3 regions of the Turicibacter sp. HGF1 genome follow, and region 1 is predicted to be linked to each of the others. Evidence: riboswitches for the same ligand, from Rfam matches in the RefSeq annotation. Region 1 holds a riboswitch; each other region holds the start of a gene.
What was found. A riboswitch is a leader RNA that binds a small molecule or an ion and turns the genes downstream of it on or off. The one in region 1 is predicted to bind lysine.

Region 1 (3,243 bases):
TCCACTTGATCCAATAATCGTAATAACTTCTCCTTTATCCACATGAAACTCTATGTTTTTTAAAACCTCTAGTTCTCCAAATCGTTTTTCTAAATGATGGATGTTGATCATCGTATTTTCTGCCATACTCTCCTCCTAAAGATTTGCCATTGGAACCGTTTGCGATGATGGAAATGAAGTTTTTTTCACGTTCATTTTCTTTTCAATCCAACCTAAAATTTGTGCTGTAATTGTCGTTAACACTAAATAAATGAGGCACGTAATAAAAAACGTCTCAGAATATAGCATCACACTTCCTGCTACTGATTTAGATTGGAAGAAAACTTCAATCACCCCAATGACATTTAACATTGAACTATCTTTAATATTCACAATAAATTCATTTCCAATAGAAGGAAAGGCGTTTTTAATCGCCTGAGGTAAGATAATGTACATCATCGATTGAAAAGCGGTCATTCCAATACTTCTAGCGGCTTCAAGTTGCCCTTTATCCACTGACTGAATACCTGAACGGATAATTTCTGCCATATAAGCCCCAGTATTAACCGAAATAATCACAATCCCTGCAGTTAATGAACTCCACCCTAGAATAGGACGTAAAGCATGATATAAAAACATCGCTTGCACCATCATTGGAGTCCCTCTAAAAAACCAAACGTAAAGACCTATCAAACAGTGCATCATTTTTTTTAACACTTTTACACTTTTTAAGTCTCTTGGTTCAATTGTAATCGCACGCAATCCCCCTAGAACTAACCCAATAACTAAGCCTAACATCGTTCCTAAAAAAGCTAAAATGAGTGTCATTTTAATTCCATACATGAACAAATCAAAATTTTTAACAAATAAAGAAAATGATTTATTTAAAAAGCCATTTTGAGTGGTTAAGAACATCATAATTATTCACCTGTTGGCGCACTTTCGCGAGATTCTGTCATCCATTCATTTCGAGTCGAATCTGAAATATTATCTAAAGCAGATTGAACTTGATTAAAGAACTCTGTACCACGACTGCCTTCTTTTAATCCAATTGAAACAGATGTATCAATATCAAATCCTTTACCTTCTGCAAAGTGAACAATAGTCAAATCTGGATTAGCTTGAATGACCCCTTCGGCAACGGGTAATTCAGCCGTAATAGCATCTGCTTCATTTGATTGTAAAGAGACCACTAACTCAGGATAAGAAGATTTAGGTGTTAAGTGATTCACCCCTTCAATTTGGTCAATTACCGTATCATAATTAGTATTCATCTGTCCAATCACATTTTTACCACTAAAATCTTGAATAGATGTTGCATGAACTAAATCATCGTCTGCACGAACAATCAGTACCATTTCTGATTCAAAATAAGGTGTCGTAAAATCAATTCCTTGTTCACGTTCCTCATTAGCGGTCATCCCAGCAATAATCGCATCAATTTCTCCCGATTCTAGTGATAATTGCAAACCATCCCACTCTAATTTTTTAATCACTAACTCTTTTTCCATGCTCTTTGCAATTTCATTTGCAATTCTCACATCGTATCCATCACAAAATCCTGCTCCACCAATTGATACACTTGTCTGTGTTGGTGCTGACGTTTGCCAGTTAAACGGAGCATAATTACATTCCATTCCAACCGTAAACGTATCTTTTGAATTACTTGTAGCATTCCCGCTACATCCTGCAAGCAAAATACATCCTGCTAACGTTACAACTAATTTTCTCATATTAAAATCTCCCCTTTGATTAAAATTGATTGTAACAAAAAAAGTCGTGCTATTAACACGACTGAAAAAAAGTCCTCTGTTTAATAGCTCCTCTTCAAAACTGAAGGAGTGTTACAGGTATTTCCTGCAACCCCAAGTGACGTATTTGCCAATACGAAACTTTCGGCGATGATTACCTTTCCAACATTTCCTCACTTGCCAGCTCCCTGTTGTACTCTGATGCAACGCTACCTCTATACGATTTTTTTTGTCCTCTTATAAAATAACATGATTTCCATATAATGTAAACTTTATTTTGAAAAATATATTTTCACAAAAAAATCTATCCCGATTGACTCGAGATAGACAGGACTCCCTTATTTTAATTCAACAACCGTTGCTCCAGTTCCACCTTCACCGGCTCCCCCAAATCTAAAGCTTGCAACGTGTTTATTTTGTTTTAAATATTTATGAACCCCTTGGCGAAGAGCTCCCGTTCCATGACCATGAATAATCGTAATCGTTTGATATCCAGCCAATAAGACATCATCAAAGTATTTATCAAGCATTAACATAGCATCTTCATAGCGTTCTCCTCGTAAATCCAATTGAATTCCGACATGGCTATTACGTTTATGAACCATTTGCCCTTTTTTTGTTTCCTTTTTCTGAACCGATTTACGTAAATATTGAAGATCTTCAGGTTTAATGTTCACTTTCATCATACCCAGTTGAACCATCCATTCTCCATTTTTGGTTTGCTCAATCAGTTCACCTTGACGATTTAAAGATAAAACCATCACTTCATCACCTGGTTTTAACGGCTGTTTATTTTGAGCCTTTTTCTTAAATTGCTCTGCTTGTTTCGCCTCTGCTTTCTTTAATGACGTCAATTTTTCTGTTAACTCATGATCTTTCATTGATAAATCAGCCATTTTTTTCGCTTGACGTAAATCCATCACAATTTGTTCTGCTTCTTCTTTTGCTTGGCGAACACTTTCAAATGCTTCTTTTTTGATATCCTCTAAGACTTTTTCACGTTCTGCCTCAAATTTTGCCAGTTTTTGCTCATATTCTTTTTTCATTTCTTCAACTAATGTATTTTGTTGCTGAAGATGTTGAATCTCCTGATCTAATTGTAATCCACGATCCTCAAGTTTTGTAATTAAATCCGTCATTTCTGTTCGTTCACTTTCAACATATGAACGAGCTTGATTTAAAATGGCCTCTTTTAATCCTAAACGTTTTGAAATCTCAAAGGCATTTGAACGTCCAGGTACTCCAACAAGTAAACGATACGTTGGGGAAAGCGTCTCAACATTAAATTCAACCGATGCATTAATCACATCATCTTGCTCATAAGCATAGGCCTTAAGCTCAGGGTAATGCGACGTCGCAATCGTACGCGCTCCTCGAACCTTAACATAATTTAAAATCGAAATAGCAAGTGATGCGCCTTCTTTCGGATCGGTTCCTGCCCCTAGCTCATCAAATAAAATCAAGCTATTCACTGTTAAACGTTCCATAATTTTAACGATATTTGTCATATGAG
Region 2 (3,243 bases), on a different contig from region 1:
TGCTGTTTCTAATCCTGCAACACCTACTTCAACTGAAAAATTATGTTCTTTTAAAAATGAAGTTAATGTATTTACAGCTTCGAACTCTTGGTTTCCAAGCTCAGGATGATCATGAATATAGTCACTCATTTCCCATAATCTTTGTTTAAGCTCTTCACTAATTTGCAATAATTGTTCTTTCATAATGCCCCTCCTGTATACAAAAATCTATTGATAGATTTCTTCTTATTCTAATTCATTTTTCATTTTAAGTTCAACTATAGTTTACTAGGCATTCTCTATAAAGAAAATGCCTAGCAAAATTAATATTATGACCAACCCATTAAAATAGCAATTGTAATAAAGATAATAGCAATTACTCCAAAGATAACTTGTAGTGGTAAAATCCATTTAATCCATTTTGACCATGGGATACCTGCTACCCCTAAACAAGCCATTAAGACTGCACTTGTTGGGAAAATCGCATTTGAGAATCCATCACCAAATTGGAAAATTAAAATTGATGTTTGCGGTGTAATTCCAACTAACTCACCAAGTGGCGCCATAATCGGCATTGTTAAAGCTGCTTGTCCTGAACCTGATGAAATAAAGAAGTTAATAAACATTTGAACAAAGAACATGACATATCCCGCAATTAACGAAGGTAATTGACCGATGAAGTTTGATAATTGGTAAAGAATTGTATCAATAATTTGACCATCTTGTGCAAGAATCACGATTCCACGAGCAAATCCAACCACAATAGCTGCTCCAATCATATCTTTTGCTCCACTTACAAACGATGTTGCCATATCATCAAAACTTAAACGTCCAATAAATCCTGCCACGATTCCTGTAGCTAAGAATAAAGCCGCGATTTCTGGAATAGCAAAATCAAATTTTAGTACTCCAACGACAATTCCAGCTAAACAAACTAAAATCGAAGATAAAATAATTTTATGTCTTACTGTAAACTCGATATGTTCTTCAGTTGATTCTTTTAATGCTTCACGACGTGACTGATCAATTTCATAAACGGGACTTAATTCTGGATTACGTTTGATACGACGACCATACCACATTAAGAATAGAATAGATGCTAAAGTTGTAACTGCCCAAATTAGAGTACGGAATCCCACACCTGATCCAGCTTGAACATTTGCAATACTTTGAGCAACCCCTACTGAGAATGGATTAATCATTGCTGTAGCAAAACCAACAATACATCCAACATAAGAAATAGCCATCGCCATAATACTGTCATAACCTAAAGCTAAACAAAGTGGAATCAACATTGCAATAAATGGAATTGCCTCTTCCGTCATTCCAAAAACTGCGCCACCTAATGAGAATAATCCCATAATAAACGGAATCATTAACATCTCTTTTCCATGGAACGATTTAACGGCACTTGTAATTCCAGCATCAATTGCACGTGTTTTTGTAATAATAGCAATTGCTCCACTTACGATAAATAAAAAGGCAATAATTTCTGAAGCTCCTACAATTCCTTCTAATGGAGCTTGTAATAAACTAAATAATCCTTGCGGTGATTGCTCGATGTATTGGAACGATCCATCCACAACGACTGTTCGACCTAAATCATTAACCACTCGCTCATACATCCCAGCTGGTAATATCCATGTTGCTACGGCAACGATGACTAAGATAAAAGAAATAATAACTAGCGTATGTGGTACTTTAAATTCTTTTTTCGCACCTGCCTCAGTTTCAATACTTCTGGCTCTTCTAAGACTTAACATATATTAATCTCCCTTCAGGTTTTTAACATCCAATAAAGCATTGTCCCCATCTTTTCTTGGATGGTATGAGGTGCAAGAGCTTCACAATAAAAAAAGTCTTGAGTATCACTCAAGACTTTTCAGAAATAATCACATAACGTGCGTTTACTTTTGAATGCTCAAATGATAGCCCTCCACAATTTTTATGGTTGGCTTTAATAAAAAAAAGCCTTGAGCAAATCACTCAAGACTTTGAATTTTAATATATCATTTAATCGATATACAATGCATTCATCTTAAATGATAGCTCACCACAAAATATTTTGTGACAGTGTTAAGTATATTTTACATAACACCAGCTCTATCACCTTAAAGTATCGATGATAGGCTTCGGCGAGAACTCCTTTCCTATTGCGTCTACGTCTTCACTCTTCAATAGTACTCTTAGTTACCGCACCTCTATCTAAAACCTATTTATTTTTTAATTAATTAAATCATAAACTATATTCTATTCTTTTGCAAGTGTAAATTTATGTAACTATCCAATAAAATTTCTATTTTATATTTTTTTAATAAATACACTATAGAGAGCTAACTATAATAAATTTTTAAAAATGAGATGTCCTTAATGAGTATTAAAGAAAAAATTCATGAAATGGAAATTCATCATAAAGAACAACATCATGAGGAAAAAAAATTTGAGAAAAAAGAAGATAAATTATATAAATAGCCTATAAAGACACGCTAGTTTTAAAGCGTGTCTTTTTTATTTACTCATTTTTTTAGATTTCTTTGCACAAGCTTCCATAGCATTCATAATACTTGCTCTAAATCCCTCTTGTTCTAATTTAGCAACTGCCTCAATTGTTGTGCCACCTGGTGAACAAACTTGATCTTTTAATCCCCCTGGATGCATCCCTGTTTCTAGTACCATTTTCGCCGCTCCAAGCACTGCTTGTGCAGCAAATTCGTAAGCAAGATTTCGTGGCATCCCTTGTAAAACAGCAGCATCAGCCATTGCTTCAATCATCATATAAACATAAGCAGGTGATGATCCACTCACAGCAATAACGGAATCAATTAATGCTTCAGACACCACTTCACATTTTCCAAAACTATTAAAAATAGCAATCACTTGATTTAACTCATTTTCTGTAACATTGCGATTTGGTATAATTGCTGACATCGCTTCACCGACTTGTGCTGGTGTGTTTGGCATTGTACGAACTACCTTAATACTTTTTTGAAAATAGTCCTCAATCATTTGAAGTGTTGGTCCCGCTGCAATACTCACAATAATGGTTTCTTTATGAATACTTTCTTTAATTTCATCAATAATAGCGGGATATAAATATGGCTTAACTGCTAAAATAACAATTTGACATAAATTTGCAACGTCTTGGTTTGAAGTTGTCCCATTTATTTTATAATCTTCAACAAATCGATTAACTTTTGTCTGGCTAGGATTAGACATCAAAATATCATTTGATAATATTAATTCAGATTTCAATAATCCTTTTAA
Region 3 (3,243 bases), on a different contig from region 1:
TAATTTGAGGACATGGAATAACCATAAGCACCTGTTGAGGTGATAATCAAAATGTCCCCACTTTCAATCTTATTTACGTCAACGTCAGTTATTAAGATATCCCCACTTTCGCAACATTTTCCGGCAATCGTAACATGACGCTCGTTTCCTGATTCCATCCAATTTGCAATGGCACATTCATAAACCGCTTGATATAAAGAAGGCCTAATATTATCTGTCATTCCTCCATCGACACTAACATAAGTTCTAACATCTTTAATATCTTTCATTGACCCAACCATATATAAAGTACTTCCTGCATTGGCAACAATTGAGCGCCCTGGTTCAATAATCAATCTTGGAATATCTATTTGTAAAGTTTCGCAAACCGTCTGGGCTTTTGTTAAAATTGCCTCACAAAACTGTGCAATCGATTTAGGTGCATCCTTCTCTGTGTAATAAACGCCGACTCCTCCACCTAAATCAACATCAGTAATCTCAAATCCAAATTGCTCTTTAATATCTTTTACGAGTGTCATCATAATCTCAACTTCATCTAAAAAGGGATTCACATCAAAAATTTGTGATCCAATGTGCGCATGCAAACCAATTAAATTTAAATGCTCATACTTATGAAACACTTCAAGACATCTTTGTAAGTCCCCATTCGATAAGGTGAATCCAAATTTCGAATCGATTTGTCCCGTTTTAATGTAGTCGTGTGTATGTGCTTCGATACCAGGTGTAATTCTTAAATAAACATTTTGTTGTTTACCACGTTTATGACACATTGTATTTAGCGTCTCTAGTTCATAGTAATTATCAACTACAAAAACACCGACACCATACTCTAAGCCCATGTTGATTTCATCAAATGTCTTATTATTACCATGAAACAAAACATGATCCATTGGAAAATCAGCTTTATAAGCAGTATACAGTTCACCACCAGATACAACATCAAGATAAAGCCCCTCTTCTTTAATCAGGTGACACATGTAAAGTGGCAAGAAAGCTTTTCCGGCATAAGCCACACGATTCCCTCGCTCCTCAACTTTAAAATGCTTCCTATAATCTTTGCAATTTTGTCTAAGTAGTGCTTCGTCAAAGACATAAAGTGGTGTTTGATAAGTGTTAACCAATGTTTGACAACTTACCCCTCCAATAAATAATTGTTGATTTTCAATGTTCATTGTTCCATGTAGTTTCATCCTAGACTCCTTTTTTCATTTTGATAAGGCACTAAAAAAGCCCCTCGAATACATTCAAGGGGCCTTTAATATACCGAAAAATCGGTTGGGATATCCTCAAATGTAGCACACCACAAAGTGATTTTTGTGACAGTGATGCATATCTTTTATGCACCCCCAGAGAATTAACCTTAAAGCGTCAGTTAATCTCTTCGGCGAATCTTCCTTTCCCAATAAGTCATCGCGCTTACCTCGTTATTAGTACTCTTAAGCCTTCGCAACCTCTACGTTTTAATGATGGTTTGAATAAGCACGTTTCATCATGCTTAATACTATTTAATTGTGAATTCTCTTTATTTTATGTCAATCATCCCCCCTTTATTCCGTTTGGATGTCATATTTTAGTATTAGAAAAAAAGTTATCCTCAATTAGGAGGATAACTTTTTCATCTTAAGCGACTTCAATTTCATTTGTATCGTACTGTTTTTCATTATCTAACTGGTGTTTAAAGACAAATCGGAAAATATATCTAACAAAGGGTTGAACAAAGAAAATTTGAGTAAAGAAAGCAAAGGGTAAGTTAATCACAATATTTTGGAACCAAGTAGCAATTAGTTCGCTTGTGAAACCGTGGAATAAAATAGTTGAAACTAATGACATTAAGGGACACATGAAGACAATAGTCGAGCAAATAAATACGGTTGTAATAATCACTTGGCTATCTTTTTTGAAATCAATCATACTAAAAGCAAGTTTTTCTGAAAGAGGACCTGCAATAAATATTTCAATAAGTAAGGCGAAGATTAATTCAATCGGAACGATTTTTAAAGAAGTAACAAAGACTTGATTTGACATTCCTCCCATTTCAATGGCTACGTTATAAAAGACGAATAAATGAACTGTAATAAAAACAGTTAGTACAGCAAAGAATAATTTTTGAATTTTTGTTTTTGGCATAGTATCTTTCCTTTCTTTTCGTAAAAGAACGCAAAAAAAGACACACGAAGTCACCTTGTACCGTAATCAGATTTACGTGCAAAGCACTACATGTGTCGTTTGTTCTAGTTCATTATTTAATTTTTTATAATTAGATTTTAACTCATTTAGAGACAAAAAGTCAATTATTTTATCGAATTCAATCATTTAAAGATACATTTTGAAAACGACTTTTGTAGTATGTTATACTTAATTAAAATCAGTTTTTTTGACAGCGAGGTTTTAGCATGACAATCGTTCACTCTTCAGAGGAGTTTCGAGAAGCGGTCCTTTATGAGTTAAATTTCAAGGCATTCCAAGAGAAGTATTGTAAAATTTTCAAAGATATTGAACATCCTGAAAATGGCTATTTCTTATTATACGAACGCCCTGGTTATTATGAGTTCGGGATTGCTGATTATACGATTCCCCATCATTTTACATTAAATTTTGATAACCCACAGCGACTTGTTCGATTTGGAACGGTTCACAAAGGGACAACAGAATTTCAAATTGATAATCAACCCATTTCTTCTTTTAAACCTTCTTCTTTTTTCGTTGTAGAAAAAGATTTAAAAGGGAAGCAGAATTGGACAAAAGGACAACATTTTCATGGTGCAGAAATCACGATTTATGAAAATTATTTCAATGATGTGATTCGCCCTTTATTAAAAAATGATTTTGATTTTGAGCGATTTGCAACAAACTATACGTATAATTATCTTCCACTTGAAGTCATGTCTATTTTACAAACAATGCAAACTTTATCCAACAAAAATATGCTCGATTCCTTAATGCTTGAAAGTTGTATTTTACAATGTATTTCGTTGATTATTCAGACAGTCGAGGAATCTGATGATAATACGTTTACGAAGCAACTTCATCATGGAAAGGTTCAAATTGGGAAAGATCGTTATCTTAATTTAAGTGCTAGGGATATTAAAAGTATTCAAAAGGCTCATGATATTTTAACTCAAAATATTTCTAACCCTCCAACGATTGAAACACTGAGTGAAATAGTTTTATTAAATCCACAAAAGTTAAAAGCCGGATTTTCTCATCAATATCATATGTCGATTGGAGAATTCACAACCTCTC

Region 2: it holds a riboswitch for lysine, as region 1 does, so the genes downstream of both, HMPREF9402_RS12810 (YfcC family protein) here and HMPREF9402_RS11115 (transporter substrate-binding domain-containing protein) in region 1, are expected to answer to the same signal.
Region 3: it holds a riboswitch for lysine, as region 1 does, so the genes downstream of both, lysA (diaminopimelate decarboxylase) here and HMPREF9402_RS11115 (transporter substrate-binding domain-containing protein) in region 1, are expected to answer to the same signal.

Annotation. Positions count from the first base shown of each region.
Region 1 covers NZ_AEXQ01000113.1:16,209-19,451, forward strand. The annotation lists gene HMPREF9402_RS11105 (amino acid ABC transporter ATP-binding protein) at 1-126, opposite strand, end outside; gene HMPREF9402_RS11110 (amino acid ABC transporter permease) at 136-897, opposite strand; gene HMPREF9402_RS11115 (transporter substrate-binding domain-containing protein) at 900-1,712, opposite strand; lysine riboswitch at 1,789-1,956, opposite strand; gene HMPREF9402_RS11120 (endonuclease MutS2) at 2,069-3,243, opposite strand, start outside.
Region 2 covers NZ_AEXQ01000132.1:3,856-7,098, forward strand. The annotation lists gene HMPREF9402_RS12805 (M20 family metallopeptidase) at 1-183, opposite strand, end outside; gene HMPREF9402_RS12810 (YfcC family protein) at 309-1,742, opposite strand; lysine riboswitch at 2,018-2,191, opposite strand; gene proC (pyrroline-5-carboxylate reductase) at 2,488-3,243, opposite strand, start outside.
Region 3 covers NZ_AEXQ01000064.1:19,574-22,816, forward strand. The annotation lists gene lysA (diaminopimelate decarboxylase) at 1-1,190, opposite strand, end outside; lysine riboswitch at 1,286-1,464, opposite strand; gene HMPREF9402_RS06120 (DUF2798 domain-containing protein) at 1,621-2,127, opposite strand; gene HMPREF9402_RS06125 (helix-turn-helix transcriptional regulator) at 2,394-3,243, shown strand, end outside.